DNA from 4 places in the Pleomorphomonas sp. T1.2MG-36 genome. Region 1 is predicted to be linked to each of the others. Evidence: predicted binding sites of a transcription regulator. Region 1 holds the regulator's gene; each other region holds the start of a gene.
What was found. The regulator LexA, encoded in region 1, represses DNA repair genes until DNA is damaged. The targets are predictions, from matches to a motif close to TGTTCNNNNTGTGTTCNG.
Positions count from the first base shown of each region.

Region 2: a site for LexA is predicted at 2,889-2,906, ahead of parE (DNA topoisomerase IV subunit B). Genes of this name have one in related genera too.
Region 3: a site for LexA is predicted at 2,595-2,612, ahead of QQZ18_RS09805 (PA0069 family radical SAM protein). Genes of this name have one in related genera too.
Region 4: a site for LexA is predicted at 3,008-3,025, ahead of radA (DNA repair protein RadA). Genes of this name have one in related genera too.

Region 1 is NZ_CATNLY010000001.1:563,749-568,487, reverse strand. It holds gene QQZ18_RS02735 (HD-GYP domain-containing protein) at 48-1,382, opposite strand; gene queA (tRNA preQ1(34) S-adenosylmethionine ribosyltransferase-isomerase QueA) at 1,515-2,603, shown strand; gene lexA (transcriptional repressor LexA) at 2,703-3,416, opposite strand; gene QQZ18_RS02720 (helix-turn-helix domain-containing protein) at 3,782-4,402, opposite strand.
Region 2 is NZ_CATNLY010000023.1:70,216-74,954, forward strand. It holds gene QQZ18_RS11795 (hypothetical protein) at 1-531, opposite strand, end outside; gene QQZ18_RS11800 (hypothetical protein) at 721-1,203, opposite strand; gene QQZ18_RS11805 (Hsp70 family protein) at 1,272-2,519, opposite strand; gene QQZ18_RS11810 (hypothetical protein) at 2,588-2,794, opposite strand; gene parE (DNA topoisomerase IV subunit B) at 3,017-4,739, shown strand, end outside.
Region 3 is NZ_CATNLY010000012.1:623,706-628,444, forward strand. It holds gene QQZ18_RS09790 (site-specific DNA-methyltransferase) at 1-955, opposite strand, end outside; gene QQZ18_RS09795 (DUF1993 domain-containing protein) at 1,129-1,635, opposite strand; gene QQZ18_RS09800 (glycosyltransferase) at 1,739-2,440, opposite strand; gene QQZ18_RS09805 (PA0069 family radical SAM protein) at 2,634-3,761, shown strand; gene QQZ18_RS09810 (metallopeptidase family protein) at 3,837-4,268, shown strand; gene QQZ18_RS09815 (MBL fold metallo-hydrolase) at 4,265-4,739, shown strand, end outside.
Region 4 is NZ_CATNLY010000012.1:455,504-460,242, reverse strand. It holds gene QQZ18_RS09060 (PAS domain-containing protein) at 1-280, opposite strand, end outside; gene QQZ18_RS09055 (rhomboid family intramembrane serine protease) at 764-1,495, shown strand; gene QQZ18_RS09050 (CBS domain-containing protein) at 1,621-2,055, shown strand; gene QQZ18_RS09045 (hypothetical protein) at 2,280-2,486, shown strand; gene QQZ18_RS09040 (hypothetical protein) at 2,552-2,818, opposite strand; gene radA (DNA repair protein RadA) at 3,090-4,505, shown strand; gene QQZ18_RS09030 (CvpA family protein) at 4,628-4,739, shown strand, end outside.

The DNA.
Region 1 (4,739 bases):
TCCTTTCAGCCCTGCGTGCGAGGACGGGCAGGGCTGCATTCTTTAGCTCAGTCGGACGAGCAATTGGCAACAATATTCGAAAAAGCCCTTAGAAGCGTCGGGTCCAGCTTGCCGTCCATCGTCTGGAGGATTGCGTAAGCCTGTCTTGCCGTCTTCGGTTCCTTGTAGCTTCGTCGCTCGATCAGGGCGGCGAAGATGTCGCAAATGGTGATGATCCGCGTGAGGTCGGAGATCTCGCGGCGGCCGATGCCCCGGGGATAGCCCGTTCCGTCGAGATACTCGTGGTGATCTCGCGCGACCTCCGCGATCTCGGCGGCGATTGCGTCGCTGCCGGCAAGGATCTCGTGGCCGGCTTTGGCATGGCTCTCCATGGTCGCCCGTTCCATTTGATCCAGCGCGCCCGGCTTGTCGAGGATGGCGAGCGGTATGTGTACCTTTCCGACGTCGTGAAAATGAGCGGCTTCGAACAGGCGGCGCTGGTCGCCCCCGGAGAAGCCAAGCCCCCGTGCGAACAGCATGGCGACAGCCGAAACCAGGCTGCAATGCTGGGCCGTTCCGTCGTGGTACCGTTGAATGACCGACAGCCAGCCGGCGGCGCCGGTGCTGTCCAGCAGGGCCTCGAAATGACCGAAAGCGCGCCTTGCTTCGCCGACGGCGGCGCCGAGATTGCCGGTCCGGATATGTTCGAACAGCTTGCCCGAGCCATCCTCGATCGCCATGCCGGCGGCCGTGCTTTGCGCCGAGTGCCACCGACGAGCGGCAAACATCGGCAGTGCCTCGGCTATGAAGTCGGCGAGACGCTCCGGGGAGGGGAGCGACTTGACGATGAATGGAAATCCGGCGCCATCCAGCGCGGTCAGCGTGCGAAAGCCAATCCTGGTGCCGAACAGGATCGTTCGTTCCAGTTGCCTCATCCATGGGCCGGTCAGCACCCGGTTGAGAAAATCGGGCGCGAAAGCCTCACCGGCGATCAGCGTGAGCGCCCCACCGTCCTGCCCGTCGCTGTCAACGCCCCCGGAGAGTGCGAATCCCAGCTCCGAAACCATCGTTGCCGTCGTCGCATGGAGTGCGTGACTCTCGGAGACGATGTGGATGGAAACGGGGTGGCGTTCCTGGAGGCTTCGGGGTGTGCCGCCCAGCCGTCCATTCGAGGCTACCATGGAAGAGGTGACAACGTTGTCAGCCTCTGGCGGAGAAAATCGCGTGTTGTCCACGATCCGGGAGCTCCAAGGTGAGGCATCAGAATGGGGTGCGTTGCGGACCGGTTCGAGGCCTGTCACGAATGTTGGACGGGTTCTAACATGCGGGCCGGGCGCCGTTAAGAAGCCTACGGGGACGAGTGCGAAGCGTCGTAAAATTCTAGATAAAGTGGATCTATCCAAAACGTTTCGACGGACCATCCTTCGGGCGGGCAACCACTCGGACGCATCTCTGGGGCTCTGATCCGGGTAATCGATCGGATCGCGCTGTTGGTTGACCGTTGCCTTTCGCGATGGCCGTGCCTATGCAGGGTCATGCAAGTTTCAGCCTTCGATTTCGATCTGCCACCCGAGCGAATTGCCCTTCGCCCCGCCGTTCCGCGCGACGCATCGCGCCTTCTCGTGGTGAAGCCGGGTGAACCTCTCGAGGATCGGCATGCGCGCGATCTTGCCGATCTTCTGCGGCCGGGCGACGCGTTGGTGTTCAACGACACCAAGGTCATCCCAGCCCAGCTCGAGGGGCGTCGCGATCGCGAGGGGGGCGAGCCCGTTCGTCTGTCGGCCACGTTGCACATGCGTGAGGCTCCCGATCGCTGGCGGGCGTTCGTCAAAGGTGCGCGCAAGCTGCGTGCGGGCGACCGCGTGGTGTTCTCCGGCTCCCATCCGGACGCATCTCCTCTAGGCGCGGTCGTTGCGGAGAAGGGCGGGGACGGAGAGGTTACCCTGGCCTTCGATCGCTCCGGACCGGATCTCGACTTGGCGCTGATAACGGTCGGCCACATTCCATTACCGCCCTATATCGCCGCGCGCCGGGCCGAGGATGAGCATGATCGGGCGGACTACCAGACCGTCTATGCGCGTGAGAGCGGGGCGGTCGCCGCGCCGACGGCCGGGCTGCATTTCACCCCGGAGCTTCTAGATCGTCTCACGGCACGCGGCATCGACCGGCATTTCGTGACGCTGCATGTCGGCGCCGGCACCTTCCTTCCCATGAAGGTGGACGATACCGAGGACCACAAGATGCATGCCGAAATCGGTCACGTCTCGGCGGAGACCGCAGACGCGCTCAATGCCGTTCGCGAGCGCGGGGGCAGGGTGGTGGCCGTCGGCACGACCTCGCTGCGCCTGCTGGAGAGCGCGGCCGGCGAAGATGGACAGGTCAAACCGTTTGCCGGAGCGACCGACATCTTCATCACGCCGGGATATCGCTTTCGCGCTGTCGATCTGCTGATGACGAACTTTCATCTGCCGAAATCGACGCTGTTCATGCTGGTGTCGGCGTTCTCCGGTCTAGAGACCATGCGCGCCGCCTACGCCCACGCCATTGCCGACGGTTACCGGTTCTATTCCTACGGAGACACGTCGCTGCTGCACCCGTCGCAGGAAAGCCGGTTGCTCAAGTAGGCAGATGGGCGCGCAACTCAGCAGGGGGATTCGACGACCTCTTCAGTCGTCGACGGCGGGCGCGGTTGCCTGCGCCAGTCCCCTACCATCAGCGAACGGTCAATAGCGACGCATCAGTGCCACGAGACGGCCCTGGATGCGCACGCGATCGGGTCCGAAAATGCGCGTCTCATAGGCTGGATTGGCGGCTTCAAGGGCCACGGAGGCGCCCTTGCGCCTCAGCCGCTTCAGCGTGGCTTCTTCATCGTCCACCAGCGCCACAATAATGTCGCCGGAGTCCGCTGTGTCGGACTTCTTGATGACGACGGTATCGCCATCGAGGATGCCGGCCTCGATCATCGAGTCGCCACGAACCTCAAGGGCGTAGTGCTCGCCGCCGGTCACAAGATCGATCGGTACATGCAGGATATGCGACTGGTTCTGTATGGCGGCGATCGGCACACCGGCGGCGATGCGCCCCATGACCGGCACGGGCACGGTGTCGCGACTGTCGAGCGCGGGCGAGGCGGCGCTGGCCGGCGGAGCCTTGCGGCCGCCGTCGCCTTCGATCACCGCCGGCGCAAAGCCCTTGCGGGCGCGGCCGATCCCCGGCTGCATGGTTTCGGGCAGCTTGATGACTTCGAGTGCCCGCGCTCGGTTTGGCAGGCGGCGGATGAAGCCGCGCTCTTCGAGGGCCGTGATGAGACGGTGGATGCCGGATTTCGACTTGAGATCCAGCGCGTCCTTCATCTCGTCGAAGGATGGCGGCACGCCCGACTCTTTCAGACGCTCATGAATGAACATCAGGAGTTCGAGCTGTTTGCGCGTGAGCATCGTCTGGTCCCCGCTGGTCGGCCGGCGCATCGGTTGCGCCGAAACGCGATTCGGTACAAATCACGAACAGAGTTAACATGTTCCGTGTGTGTTCCGCAATGGGGATTGCCGGTCGGGGTTCCGGCGAGGCCGGAAAAGCAAGGAAAATGGACGCGCAATAAATAAATGTCGTTGGACTCCGATAATTAAATGTCGGAGTTTGGAGATAAGCGATTGATTTTATTTATGAATTCGGGTCCGCAATTGGTAACCATTCGAAACCCTATACCAAACTCCGACACGTATTTATTAAGTGTTTGTTTTTGCAATTGTTATTGGTAAACCACCGGTGAGCGACGGAACCTTGGTTGAGCGGTGTTGTAACCCTATTTGTCACCGCCTTCAGTGGCGGCTTCTTCCCGAGCGCGCTTCTCTTCCCAAAAAGTGACCCAATACGAAAAGTCTGGATCAAAACCTTCCTGGAAGTATCGCCTCTTTAGAACATCCTCAAGCTGTTCTACGTATCCCATTCCCCAAAAAACGGGTGCTCCCGAGAATTCAACCTCAGTTTGTATTGCTTCTTTTGCCTTTTTCAGGATGTATTCGACAATATCGAGACCATTATCATAGATATATACCAATCGGAAAAGAGAAATAAGGGCTATCTCGTCATCTGATATTTGAAATCGTGGAATGAACCCTGGTCGTTTTTGTGATTTCTCCATTATTAGTTGATTTATGTCTCTTTTGTATTCTTCAAATGGAGTTATTGTGTTTCCGAATAAAATGTACGGCGCTGATTTGCCTGAGACCTCACTGATCTTGCGTAGAACAATATCATTGGGCAATCGCCGTCCCGCTTCATAGTTGGTCAGCGCCGAACGTGTGACGCCAATCATTGCTGCGAAGACCTCCTGGGTGGTCTCGCCTCTCGCCTCGCGAATGCGGGTTCCGATTGCGCGCAATGTTTCAGTATCGAAAATTTTGCGGTTTGGTTGACTTGACATGACACATTACCGTGACATTATGATTCCATGTTTCGATAATGAAGCATGGATTATAGAAAATGCCAAATGCCACGGCCCTAGTCATGTCGCAGATGGAGCGAGAGGGCGTCTCGCTTGCCGAGTGGGCGCGTTTGCGCGGCTACAACGTACGAACCGTGAGAGCGGTAGCCCCAGCTTCCATCCGCACCGATCGCGGGCACCGTCACCTATTCAGAGCGAGTTTCCGAGATTGCCGAGAAATTGCGGGAAACGCCGCAAGGGCGGCTCGATCGAGAGATCGAGGAGCAGCGCACGAAGCATCGGCAGGCCGAGGACATAAACACGCGGATGATCGCAG
Region 2 (4,739 bases), on a different contig from region 1:
AACGGCGTAGATAAGCCATACGCCCAGGAGCCGCCATCGGCGCCCCTCGGTCGCCAGCCAGCTCGCATGCATGCTTTCCGATATGCCGAACTGCCGAAGTGCCAGAGCGGGCAAGGCCAACGAGAACGCAATCCAGGCGAAAAGCCCCGGAATGACCAGCATGAGCATTCCGACGATCACGACAAAGCCCATCAGGAGCGCCATCGCCAGGTAGTCCCAGAACCGGCGAGAGGCGATCCATAACGCCTGCACCGCCTGCAAAGGCGTACCGGAAAGCCGCCTGTCGGCAGCATGGATGGCGGCATAGTGAACAAAGCAGGCCGCCAAGGACATGGCGAGCGAGAAGAACAGGGCGATCAGGCTGGCGATCAAGCTCCCAGCCCCAAAGCCGTATTGCAGCATGACGCTCAGCAAGTTCAAGGCGCCGCCGATGCCGCTGAACATCAGCCAGAGGGAGATCGACTCCTGCCCCATCACCTTGGGCAGCAGCCGGAACACGCGACCGATCGTGAGTTGTCCTGATGCGAGCACGTTTCTGCCCCCACTCCGCGTCTTTCCATTGTCTAAGCGAAAATAACAGAAAGCATCTCAACCAAAAGACGAGACTGGGGGTGGCCATGCCTTTTGCGGGGAATGGTTAGCACGGATCCGGGCAAAACCCTGCCGCGGTGGACTAGGCCCTCCATGGAAGGACAGAGACGACGCAACGACCGTCACGGCTTAGCTGTAACAAGCCTTCTCCACCTTGCCGATCGCCTTCGACGACCCCTTCAAGGTGAATGTCGCGGCCGGCAGAAGGCCGGCCTTGTCGGTCACGGTCAACGGCCCGGCCGACTTCAGGATGCCGGCAAGGTCGCTGTCGCGACGAGGCGTCGCCGTCAGCACGCCGTCCATCGCTTCGTAGCGGAGGGTGACTTCGGCGCTCATCGAGCCGCTCGTGAAGACGAAGGCGGACCGGTAGTTCATGTCGCCGCCGGGTGGAAAATCGTCGCTCATCGCCGGCACGAAGCGCAGGCCGAGCTTGCCCTCGCCGCCGCAGGTGACCAGCAGCATGTCGTCAGGCCGGTCGATCGCACAGATCGAAGCGGTCATCATCATGCCTTCCTCTTCCTGCTCCAGCCCGGCTTTCCAGCCGCCGCAGTCACCGGCCAGCGCCGGCGTCGCCAGGAAGGCAACGGCCACCGCCATTCCACGCATCTTCATAGCCCGTCTCCGATTGGTCGGCGCATCAGGCACCCGCTCGCCGGTGCCTGCAAGCGCGACCTTTGGAGTCAGCCGTAACGCCGGGCCGCCTCGACGGCGAGGCCGGTACCGACGGAGCCGAACACGTTGCCGGTGACGACGCGCGCCTCGGGCACCGACGCCAGGATGGCGGTGCGAACGTGCTCGAGCCGGGTGGAACCGCCAGTCAGGAACACGGCGTCAATGTCGGTGGCTGCCACGCCCGCCATTTCGAGACAGGCATCGACGCGAGCCCCGATGCGGCCTGCAAGCTCGCCGGTGTGACGGACAAGCTCGGAATGGTCGATATCGGTGGAAAGGCCGCGTTCCAGCCAATCGAACGGCACGGTGACCACGCCATGCTCCGCGACGGAGATCTTGGCTGCCTCCACGTCGATGGAGAGGGTGTGGCCGCGCTCGTCGTCGACCACCCGCATCAGGCGGTGGATGAGCTCCGGCTTGGCGGCGCGCTTTTCGAGGTCGACGAGTTCGCGATGAATGCGGGGTTCATAGAGACGGTTGATCGCCGACCATGTGGCGAGGTCGTGATAATAGACCGAGGGCACGTCGAGCTCGCCGCGGGCGAGCTTGGAACGAAAGCCCAGAAGCGGCATCACCGTGCCGAGACTGAGGTGGCGGTCGAAATCGGTGCCGCCGATGCGCACGCCGTCGTTGGCCAGCACGTCGGAGACGCGCTCGGCTTTCTTTGCCCGCTCCGGCCCGAGGCGGACGATGGAAAAGTCGGAGGTGCCGCCGCCGATGTCGGCGATCAGCGCCAGTTCTTCGCCGGAAAGCTGCTGCTCGTAATCGAGGCTGGCCGCGATGGGCTCGTACTGGAAGGAAACCTCCTCGAAGCCGAGATCGCGAGCGATGGAATGCAGCGTCGCCTCCGCCAGTCGGTCGGCCTCCGGGTTGCCATCGACGAAATGCACCGGCCGGCCGTGGACGAGGTGGGTGAGTGGCGCGCCGGCCACCACCTCGCCGCGCTTCTTCACTTCCGCAAGGTAACGCTTCAGCACGTCGCGGAACTTGACGCGGCTCTTGCCGACCAACGTCGTCTCGTCCATCAGGGCCGAACCGAGGACCGACTTCAGTGCCCGCATCAGGCGGCCGTGCTCGCCACCGACATAGGCGGCAATGGCGGCGCGACCGACAGCGATCGATCCATCCTGATAATAGAAGGTGGCGCTTGGCAGCGTGTCCTCGCCGCCTTCGAGACGCACCATTTCGGCCCGGCCGCCGGTGACGACGCCGAGGGTGGTATTGGACGTGCCGAAATCGAGGCCTGCCGCCGCCATGACCGCTCTCCGAATAATTGGGGGGCGGTTTCCCTAGCGCTTCGCGGCGTCGATTGCCAGCGGCAAAATCAAGCGAGCAGGAAGACCAGCGCCGTCAACGACAATAGCACCAAGACGGCCGGCAGCGCGAAGAGGCCGCCGGTCAGCGGCGGTTCGGCCGCCACCTCCTGAAGATGGCGCCGCATGCCGCCAAGGCGATGGCCGGCGACGAAGGCATGGGTGTGGACGGCCCCGAGTTCCCGGAGCACGGCATCTTGATACTGGTTTCGACGCATGACAAACCACCAATGAACGTATCGGAGCTTGCCGCCGCCAGAGTTAAGAACGCCTCAACGGCGTTGACGGTACCCAGATCGCCGGTGTACGAGCCGGAACACATATAGAACGAGATTGGCGCTTCCACCGCCGGCGTGGCAAACTCCGGAGCGCGCGAATCAGCGTTGCCCGGCGGAAGCGGGATGGCCGGTGGCGCCGGCCCATGGACGAAGACGGAACGCATGGAAAAGGACGACCTGTTCGGAACACTCCCCCCGCCGGCAAGCACGGCGGCTCAGGCGGCGGCGGTGACCGTTCGCGCGCCCAAATCAGCGCGTGCGCGCGTCGAAACCCCCGCACAGGCGGAAGCCGTCTACGACGCGTCGGCCATCGAGGTTTTGGAGGGACTGGAGCCAGTACGCCGGCGGCCGGGCATGTATATCGGCGGCACCGACGACAAGGCCATGCACCACCTGTTCGCCGAGGTGATCGACAACTCGATGGACGAGGCGGTTGCAGGCCATGCCTCGTGGATCGAGGTGCGCCTCGACGCGGACGGGTTCCTGACCGTCAACGACAACGGCCGTGGCATTCCGGTCGATCCGCATCCCAAGTTTCCCGGCAAGTCGGCGCTCGAGGTGATCCTGTGCACGCTGCATGCCGGCGGCAAGTTCGACAGCAAGGTTTACGAGACGTCGGGCGGCTTGCACGGCGTCGGCGTTTCTGTGGTCAACGCCCTGTCCGAGTGGCTCGACGTCGAGGTGGCGCGCGGCCGCCAGCTCTACAAGCAAAGCTTCTCGCGCGGCGTGCCGCAGGGTGGCTTGCAGCGGCTTGGCGAAACCATGAACCGGCGCGGCACCAAGACGCGCTTCAAGCCGGACCCGCAGATTTTCGGAGAAGAAGCGCGGTTCGAGCCGGCGCGCATCTTCACGATGGCCCGGTCGAAAGCCTACCTCTTTGGTGGCATCGAAATTCGCTGGTCCTGCGACCCGTCGCTGATCGAAGGCTCGAAGACGCCGGCCGAGGCGGTGTTCAAGTTCCCCGGCGGCCTCAAGGACTTCCTGGTCGAAGCACTTGATGGTGAGAAGCGGGTCACCGATGACCTGTTTGCCGGCCGTGTCGGTGGTGGCGGCCACGGTACCGTCGAGTGGGCCGTCTCGTGGTTTGCCGGCGATGGCTTCGTCAACTCCTACTGCAACACCATCCCGACGCCGGATGGCGGCACCCACGAGCAGGGCCTTCGCCTCGCCCTCACCCGGTCGCTCAAGGCCTATGGCGAAATGGCTGGCAACAAGCGCGTCGCTCAGGTGATGCCCGAGGACGTGATGACCTCGGCCGGCGCCATGCTGTCGGTCTTCGTGCGCGAGCCAGAGTTCGTCGGCCAGACCAAGGACAAGCTGTCCACCGCCGAAGCCGCGCGCATCGTCGAGACGGCGGTGAAGGACGCTTTCGACCATTGGCTGACCGCCTCGCCGCAGCAGTCCGGCCGCCTCCTCGACTGGATCGTCGAGCGTGCCGACGAGCGCCTGCGTCGCCGTCAGGAAAAGGACGTTCTGCGCAAGAGCGCGGTGCGCAAGCTGCGCCTGCCCGGCAAGCTCGCCGACTGCACGCAGAACGCCGCCCAAGGATCCGAACTGTTCATCGTCGAGGGCGACTCGGCCGGTGGTTCGGCCAAGCAGGCGCGCGATCGCGCCAGCCAGGCGGTGATGCCGCTGCGCGGCAAGATCCTCAACGTGGCAAGCGCCGGCCGCGACAAGGTGACGTCCAATCAGCTGCTGTCCGACCTGTTGCAGGCGCTCGGCTGCGGCACTCGCTCGCACTATCGGGAAGACGATCTCCGCTATGACAAGGTGATCGTGATGACCGATGCCGACGTCGACGGCGCCCATATCGCGTCGCTGCTGATCACCTTCTTCTATCGCGAGATGCCCCAGCTCATCCGCGGCGGCCATCTCTATCTCGCAG
Region 3 (4,739 bases), on a different contig from region 1:
GGCGGGCGTCGCACAGCCTGTCGCCCGGACGGATCAGGCCCGCCTCGATCAGCGAACCGAAGGGGATGCGCGGTTCGGCCCGCTTCGGCGTGACCACGGCGAGCCCCTCGTCCGGCGCCCGCTCGACGGAGGCGATCCTCACCTTGGCGAAATTGGCATAGGTGCTGTCGCGCTCGACACCGACGTAATGGCGGCCGAGCTTCTTGGCCACGGCAGCCGAGGTGCCGGTGCCGAGAAACGGATCGAGGACGACGTCACCGGGCTTGGACGATGACGTCAGCACGCGCCAGAGCAGCGCTTCCGGCTTCTGTGTCGGATGGACCTTGTCGCCATCGGCCGTCTTCAGCCGTTCGCCGCCGGTGCAGATCGGCAGCAGCCAGTCCGAGCGCATCTGAAGGTCGTCGTTGAAGGCCTTCATGGCCTCGTAATTGAACGTGATGCCCTTGGCCTCCCGGTCGCGCGACGCCCAGATCAGCGTTTCATGCGCGTTGGTGAAGCGCTTGCCCTTGAAGTTGGGCATCGGGTTGGCCTTGCGCCAGATGATGTCGTTGAGCACCCAGAACCCGAGGTCCTGCATGATCGAACCGACACGGAAGATGTTGTGATACGAGCCGATTACCCAGATGGTGCCGGTCGGCTTCAGCACGCGACGGCAGGCAAGCAGCCAGGCGCGGGTGAAAGCGTCGTACGCCTCGAAGCTGTCGAAGCGATCCCAGTCGTCGTCGACGGCATCGACCTTCGACTGGTCGGGACGGGTAAGGTCGCCGCCGAGTTGCAGGTTGTAGGGCGGATCGGCAAAAATCAGATCGACCGATGCCTTCGGCAGGCGTTCCAGCGCGGCGACGCAGTCGCCGACGATGACGCTGTCGAGCCAGTCGGGCGCGGCGAACGCGGCAGGGGAGTGGAAAGAAACCTCGGACGACGACGCAGCCGCCCGCTGACGCAGTACACTCATGGCTCTCCCACTCCGACGCAAAACAAACAGGAGGGGGTCTTCACGCCCCTGCCGGAAACCAATCTGCTCCGGCAGGGTAAATTCGGAGTTAAGCGACGAGTCTCGTCATTGATTAATTATTTCAATGGTTTGTTAACCATATCCGACGTCCGGGGCGGGCAGGCGCCCTCCCCTCACTCGCGCCAGAGAAAATCGCGCTTGCCTACGGGCATGCCGAGATGCCGCAGGATGTCGTAGGCGGTAGTCAGGTGAAAATAGAAGTTGGGCAAGGCAAAACCCTGAAGATAATCGATCGCCGTAAGCTCCATCGTTTCCTGCCGGAGCTTCAGCGTGACGATCGTTTCCTCGCGGCCATTAACCGAAGTCGCCTGAACCGATGCAACGAAGGCGAGTGTCTTGTCGATGCGGGCGTAAAGCTCGGCGAAGGTCTGTTCGTTATCTGGGAAGGAGGGAACGTCGAGCCCGGCGAGACGGGCCATGGCGCCCTTGGCGTGATCCGTCGCGATCTGAACCTGCCGCTTCAACTCGAACATATCCGGAGCGAGCCGGGCGCCGAGCAGCGCCTCTTCCGACAGGCCGCGAGCCGGACCTTCGGCCTCGCCGATCTTCAGGAGATGGACAAGGGACTTGAGACGCGCCGTGAAGATGGGCGCGGAGATGGCATGGAGTTCGATGGTCATGGGATTCCCCCCGGCTGGCGGAACGCCTTCAATAGGCGCCCGGTTCGGTGTGACTGATTAGCGAGCCGCCGCCGTCATAACCAGTCAACTCTCGGAGAGGGGGTCAGGCCCGCCGGCCGGTGAGCCCAGCGACGACGCCGACCGGCAGACGGATGGCGAGCAGCAAGGCCGCCAATGCGCCGGCGGCGCCGCCGCCCGTCAGCGTATCGCTCTGTCCATCGGCGGTCACTCGCACGATCGGCGTCCTGAGGCGCAAAAGGCGCCGACGCCCGACGCGACGAATAAGATCGACGCCAGCCAGACCGTCACGACGGCTGAACCCGCCGAGTTCCCGAAAATAACTCCGGGAAATGATCAGGCTCTGATCGGGGTGCGTCACGCCGGCGCAGCGGCTGAACAGACGCAGAAGATAGTGCTTCAGGCTTCCGCCGAGCGTGTCATCGTCGGACGCGAGACGGAAAACGGCGGCGAAACGGCTATCGCCATGCCGGAGACGACGCTCGGCCATCGCCTGGAAGTCGCTCTCCCAACCGGGATCGAGCAGCACGCCGGGACGCAGGAACATCAGAAAGTCGCCACGCTGGGCGGCGGCCGCACCGATGGCGCAACGCGACCAGGCACCGCCCGAACCGGATATCAGATCGCAGCCCGTCCCCTCGGCGACGAGGCGCGTCTGGTCGTCGGAGCCGCCGTCAACCACGACCACCTCGCGCACCGTACCGTCGGCGGCGGCGGTAACCAGCGTCGAAAGCGTGCGCGCGAGGGCCTCCTCGCTGTTCCGGGTAGGAATGACGACCGAAATCATACTTTCGTTCTAGCTGGTTTTCCTGGGAAGTGCGAGCCCGTCCTAACGCTGACAGGCAATAGCCGCCTCCGGCAGAGCCGTGACGCCCGCGCCCGAACGACAGACGGCCGGCGTCAAACCTCCCAAGCACCCTTGGCCGTGGATACCTCGAGAATGTTCTTGACCTGTTCTCATTCGGGCATAAGATCAAACCATGAACATCGCATGCCAACACCCCATTGAGCCCATTCCGGCGCCGGAGATCGCCGACACGGCGATTGTCGCCGGGCGCCGGCGCGGCCGGGGCGCGGGCATCAACCCATCGGGTCGGTTCGAGGCTTATGCCCGGACGGGCTTCGACGACGGCTGGGGCGACGGTGAGGAGCTGCCGCCGTTCAAGACGACGGTGCAGATCGAGCCGGCGCGATCGGTGATCACCCGCAACGACAGCCCCGACATCGCCTTCGATCGGTCCCTCAACCCCTATCGGGGCTGCGAGCATGGCTGCATCTATTGCTACGCCCGACCGAACCACGCCTATCTCGGCCTGTCGCCAGGGCTCGATTTCGAAACCCGGCTTTACGCCAAGACCAATGCCGCCGAAGTGCTGGAACGCCAGCTCGGCGCTCCGTCCTACCAGCCCAAGGTGATCGCCATCGGCACGGCCACCGATGCCTACCAGCCGATCGAGAAGGAGCAGAAGGTCACCCGGCGCGTGCTGGAGATGCTGGCAAAGACCCAGCATCCGGCGCTGATCATCACCAAGTCGGCACTCGTCCTGCGCGACATCGACATTCTTCAGCCGATGGCCGCCCAGGGCCTCGTCAAGGTGGCGATCTCGATCACCACGCTCGACCGCCGCCTGGCGCGCGCCATGGAGCCTCGCGCCTCCAGCCCTCAGCGTCGCCTGGACGCCATCCAGAAGCTCACGGAAGCCGGCATTCCGGTCGGCGTCATGGTGGCGCCCGTCATCCCGGCAGTTACCGACAGCGAGATCGAACGCATCCTGGAAGCGGCCCACACCTTTGGCGCCCGCGAAGCCGGCTACGTGCTGCTGCGTCTGCCGCTCGAGGTCTCGGAGATCTTCCGCGAGTTTCTGCTGCGCGAACTGCCCGACCGCTATCGGCACGTCATGAACGTCCTGAAGTCGATGCGCGGCGGCAAGGACTACGATGCCGAATGGGGCAAGCGCATGCGCGGAACCGGTCCTTATGCCTGGCAGATCGGCCGTAGGTTCGAGCTGACCGCCAAGCGCCTCGGCCTCAACAAGCATCGGATCAAGCTCGATACGGAGAAGTTCCTGAAGCCGGGCAACGGCGGCGTTCAGCTGAGCCTGTTCTGAAAGAGCGCCTCTCCCCTTGACGCCCTCCTCCGCCGCCGACACTTGTGAGGGCAACGGAAGGCAAGGGAGAGAACGATGAGACTCTTCGGCGGGAGCGCCAAGTTCGACTGGAAAGACCTCAAGGCGCCCGAGCTCGATGATTTCGAGACGATGGCAGCGGAGGCCTATGCCGCACTGCCGGCCGATTTCCGGGCGATGACCGGCGAGATCGAGATCCGCGTCGCCGACTTTCCCGACGAAGAAGTCGTCAAGGAAATGGAGCTCGAAAGCGATTTCGACATTCTGGGCCTGTTCCATGGCACCGGCCTCGCACACGACGCCGCCGTGCCGGAAACCGGCCGCCTTCCCAACCGGGTCTGGCTCTATCGCCGCCCCATCCTCGACTATTGGGCCGAGCATGAGGAAACGCTGGGAGATATTGTCTCCCACGTGCTGGTCCACGAAATCGGTCACCATTTCGGTCTCAGCGACGACGACATGTATGGCATCGAGGACAACGAACCGTGACCGACACGAGCACCTTGCGCATTCTGGAGCCGACACGGGGTGTGTTCGCCTATTACGACGGGCGCGTGCCGGGCGCCCGGCTGCACTCGGCCATGGAGAACTGGCTTGACGACGGCGCCTACAGTCTCGGCATCGCGTCCTACGCCATCGTCGAGGGCAGCGAGGCGGTCGTCTTCGACAGCCACATCTCGCTCGATCATGCCCGCGCCGTCAGGCAGCATCTCGAAGGACGCGGCGTAAGCCGCTTCACGCTGGTGCTCAGCCATTGGCACGACGACCACGTTGCCGGCAACGCCGTATTCGCCGATGGACCGATCATTGCCCACCACCTGACGCGCGATGCGCTCGCCGCCAACCGCGACAAGCTGGAAAACGGCAACCCGGCGATACGGCCGCTGGTCATGCCGACCGAGATCTTCGAGGACGGACTGACGCTCACGATGGGCGGCCGCATCGTCGAGGCCCTGCATT
Region 4 (4,739 bases), on a different contig from region 1:
CGACCACGGCCGCCAGCAGGCAGGCAATGGATTCCCGGTCCTTGCCCGACCAGAAGTCGAGCACGTTGCGCCCCTTCAGCTCGCGGCCATAGGCGGCGCAGATGCGCGTGCCGGCAAGGCGGAAGGAATAGTTATGGCGATCGAGCGCCTCGAGAATGAAAGTGTCGCCCAGAATGCCGCGGATGGCCGCCGGCTCCACTTCGTTGCGCTCCGGCGCCGCCCGATGGCCGCGCAGGTTCGTCCAATAGTCATAAAGTGAACGCGCGACGACGCTTTTCATCGAAATCCCCGCAAGACCAGACCAACCAGGCTTGAACCGCCTGGGGTGGACGAAGCGCCATGCCATTTCGGCACACGGGCAATCCGTCCTAACCCAACCTGACGCCCACAGAGCAGGCCTCGTGCCAGGAGAGGCCCGTTGTCCCCAATCTTCTGTCGTCGGCGGGGACCGGACGCTGACACGCGACGGCCCCTTGAATGGCCGTTTTCCGGCCTTTTGAGGGTAAAAGCGAGCAGTGGTACGGGGTTAACGCCGCTGGGCAGCCTTGGTTACCGGAGGGCCGCGTTTCGCGGCAATCGAGGTTTACGATTGGTTACCGCCGTGATTGCCTTTTTAGTGATTCCCTGATCCCCCGGGTGCCTGCCTCATCGCGGCACTGGCCGGCGCCCGCTGTCTCTTTTTGACGACGCACTGGCACGCCTTCCGCCTTTGCGATAAAGCGCTGTCGTGGCTCGCGGCAAGGCGGGCGTTGGGGAAGCCGCGATGCAAGGTGACAACGACAACCACGAGCCCATGTTCAACCTGCCGCGGGTGATCATGGTCTTCATCCTGCTGTCCGCCGGCATTTTCATTGGCCGGACGTGGTACCTCAGCGGCGACGGGGCGGCGACCTTCCTCCTCACGTTCTGCTTCACCCCGATGCGCTATCATTACCTGACCACGGGCGACGGGTTTCCGGGCGGCTGGGCGGCCGGCCTGTGGAGCCCCTTCACATACGTCTTCCTCAGTCCCACCTTGCAGAGCCTGATCTTCGACATGCTTTGGCTGGCCGCCTTTGGCACGGCGGTGGCGCGCCGGTTCGGGCCCTGGCGCTTCGTTCTCTTCACGGCGGCGGCCGCCGCCATCGGTGCCGGCTTGTTCTGGCTGTTGACCGGAAGCGGAGAGACGGTCCTGCTCGGTCCGAATTTCGTGGTCGCGGCCCTGCTTGGCGCCGCCATCCGCTTCATTTACTCGGCCGGGCTCGCCGGCATCCTGACCATGGGCGGCGACGCGTGGCGTCAGCCGGCCCTCGGCATCGTCGAGATGTGGTCGAACGTCCGCGTGCTGCAACTGCTCGGTTTCATCTTCGCCGCCAACGCGCTTTTCGCCATTCTCTATGCCTCTTCCGGCCTCGACGGTCGGGCGCTGTTGCAGAACGCGCTCGGCTATATTGTCGGCATCCTGCTGTTTTCCTTGTTCGATCCTCGGCCGACCGTCACCGATCGTGCCGGCTAAGGGAAAATCCTTAGATCTACCTTGCCATACCCTTCAATTCACTCCATCCTGTTCAAGGGACGACGGGGAAAGACCGCCGAACAATAGGCGGCCTCCTCGTCACGGAACAAGCTGGAGGGATGGAGATGACAACCGTCAGACAGATTCTGTCCGTCAAGGGCGAAGACGTGGTCACCGGCGACCGGTCGATGACGCTCGGGCAGGCGGTGGCGCGATTGGCCGGCAACAGGATCGGCGCGCTGATTTTCGTCGACGACGAACGCCACGTCATCGGCATTCTGTCGGAACGCGACATCGTCGCGTCTCTGGCGCTGCATGGCTCGCGCGTCCTTGAAGAGCTCGCGACCGCGCATATGACGCGCAAGGTCAGCACCTGCACGCGCGATGATATCGTCGAGGATCTCATGGACATGATGACCGCTGGCCGCTTCCGCCATCTGCCGGTGGTGGAGGACGGAAAACTGGTGGGCATGGTGTCGATCGGCGACGTCGTCAAGCATCGGGTGGCCGACATCGAGCATCAGGCGTCCGAGATCCGGAACTACCTTTTCACGACCTGAGTCCGCCGTTTTCCGGTGGATCCGGGCATGGTTTTCCACGGCTGCGACGCGGAGCCACGGTAAATGGAAAGAAATTCCGTTTTTGTGGCAGGCGGTTAGAACACCATCGCCTTATTACGCATGGCGGTGAGACTGAAATTGGTTGCGCTTCGGCAAGAGGTGATTAAGAATTCCTTCAAGCCCGATCGCTTGGGTGGGCGGCTTCGCAATGACGCGGCGGCCGCATGAACAACGGTTCCGCCGATGGCGGAGCTCATGAACAGGTTGAAACGTTCTGTTTCAGCGACCGTCCGGAAGACGATGCATTCGGCAACCGGCTGGTCGTGAAGACACGAAGGAGACCCGCGATGAGCCTAACCCGTAGCCTCAACACCCTCGTCGTCTGCGCGGCATTTCTGTTCGTCGTCGCCATTGTGGCCGGCGTGATCTGAAGGCGCAGTCCAGCCATTGAGAAGCCGATCGGCGAAGGCCCGCCGGTCGGCTTTTCCTTTGGCGATCAGGCGGCGATGATGATCCGCTCGACCTCGGCGCGGCGGGAGTCGAAGCGGCCGAAGATGCGCGCCGACAGGGCGCGCTCACCCTTCAGGACGATGGTGGCGTTGCCGTCGAACAGGCAGTCGACGGTGCTGATCGTGTTGGAATGCGTTTCGATGCGATCGAGTTCGGGCGCGTCGCCGCCGACGGCGAGGCTCCTCCAGGCCGGCGTGGCCTCGATCTGGAAGCGACGGAGGGCATCGGCGATCATGGTCTTGGTCGGGTTCATGGTGGATCCTTGGCTCCCGGCTACGGGAGAACACATACGCTAGAAGCGTTGTTTGTTGGCTAATGGCGACAAAACTAAGGCGTCGGAGCGCCCTGCGACCTTTGTCGCGCCCCGCGGCGGGCACCGCGCCCAACCCCTTGCCGAGATGCGTGTTTTTCTCTGCCTTGCACGATGTGACGATGTTTTTATGTGGACAAAACAGGAACGTTCGGTCATGTTTCGTCAACCCTCTCCGCAACTATCGCGGACGGAGGTCGGTACCGGAGACGTCATGGCCAAGCGCACCACTCAATTCGTCTGCCAATCCTGCGGCGCCGTCAGCCCGCGCTGGGTGGGCAAGTGCGAGGCGTGCGGCGCCTGGAACTCCTTCGTCGAGGAGGTCGGGGGCGGCGTCGGTATCGGTTCGGCCGTCTTCGGTCAGAAGGGCAGGCCGATGCGCAAGGGGCGCGTCGTTCCGCTGGTGGAGCTCTCGGGCGAGATCGCCCAGACCCCGCGCCTCGAATCGGGCATCGCCGAACTCGACCGCGTCACGGGTGGCGGCTTCGTGCGCGGCTCCGCCCTGCTTGTCGGTGGCGATCCCGGCATCGGCAAGTCGACACTGCTCATCCAGGCGGCGGCGACGCTGGCCCGCAAGGGCGCGCGCGTCGTCTACGTCTCCGGCGAAGAGGCCGTGGCGCAGGTGCGCCTCAGGGCCGAACGGCTGGGCCTTTCCGATGCGCCGGTGGCGCTCGCCGCCGAAACCTCCGTCGAGGACATCCTGACGACGCTGGCCAACGGCCCGGCGCCGGACCTAGTGGTCATCGACTCCATCCAGACGCTGTGGACGGAGGTGGTAGAATCCGGTCCCGGCACCGTGACGCAGGTGCGCACGGCTGCCCAGGCGATGGTCCGCTACGCCAAGGAAAGCGGCGCCACGGTCGTACTCGTCGGCCACGTCACCAAGGACGGTTCCATCGCCGGTCCGCGCGTCGTCGAGCACATGGTCGATGCCGTGCTCTATTTCGAGGGCGACGGCGCCCGACATTTCCGCGTGCTGCGTTCGGTCAAGAACCGTTTCGGCCCCACCGACGAGATCGGCGTTTTCGAGATGACCGGCGGCGGTTTGCGCGAGGTGCCGAACCCGTCGGAACTGTTCATGGGCGAGCGCGACGGCTCGTCGGCTGGCGCCGCCGTCTTCGCCGGCATGGAGGGCACGCGGCCCATGCTCGTCGAGATCCAGGCGCTGGTGGCGCCGACCTCGCTCGGAACGCCGCGCCGCGCCGTCGTCGGATGGGACGGCAGCCGCCTTGCCATGATCCTCGCCGTGCTGGAGGCTCACTGCGGCGTGCGCTTCGGCCAGCACGACGTCTACCTCGCCGTGGCGGGTGGGCTCCGCATCCAGGAGCCCGCGGCCGATCTCGCCGTCGCCGCGGCGCTGGTCTCCTCGCTGGCGGGGACGCCGCTCGGGCACGATTGCGTCTACTTCGGCGAGGTCAGCCTGTCGGGCGCCGTCCGGCCGGTAGCTCATGCCGCTTCCCGACTCAAGGAGGCCGAGAAGCTGGGCTTCGTTCGGGCCGTGGGGCCGAAGCTGACCAGCGGCGAGGCGCCGAACGGGCTGAAGCGGGCGGCCGTCGCCCAACTCGTCGATCTCGTCACGCGCATCGCGGCCGATGGCGCCGGCACGCCACGCCGAGAGCAGCGTGGATAAGCGAGCCGATGCTTCATGTCGTTGCCGTCGTTGATTGAATTTGCGAGTTGGGGCCATTACCGTTAATTCGGTAACGGCGTGAAGGAATCAGGGGCCGGGCTTCAGGCGCCAAAGGGGCAGAGATGTCGATTACGCTACTCGACGGGATCCTCATTGTGGTCATGCTGATCTCGGCGTTGCTCGCCATGATCCGTGGCTTCGTGCGCGAGGTGCTGTCGATCGCCGCCTGGGTCG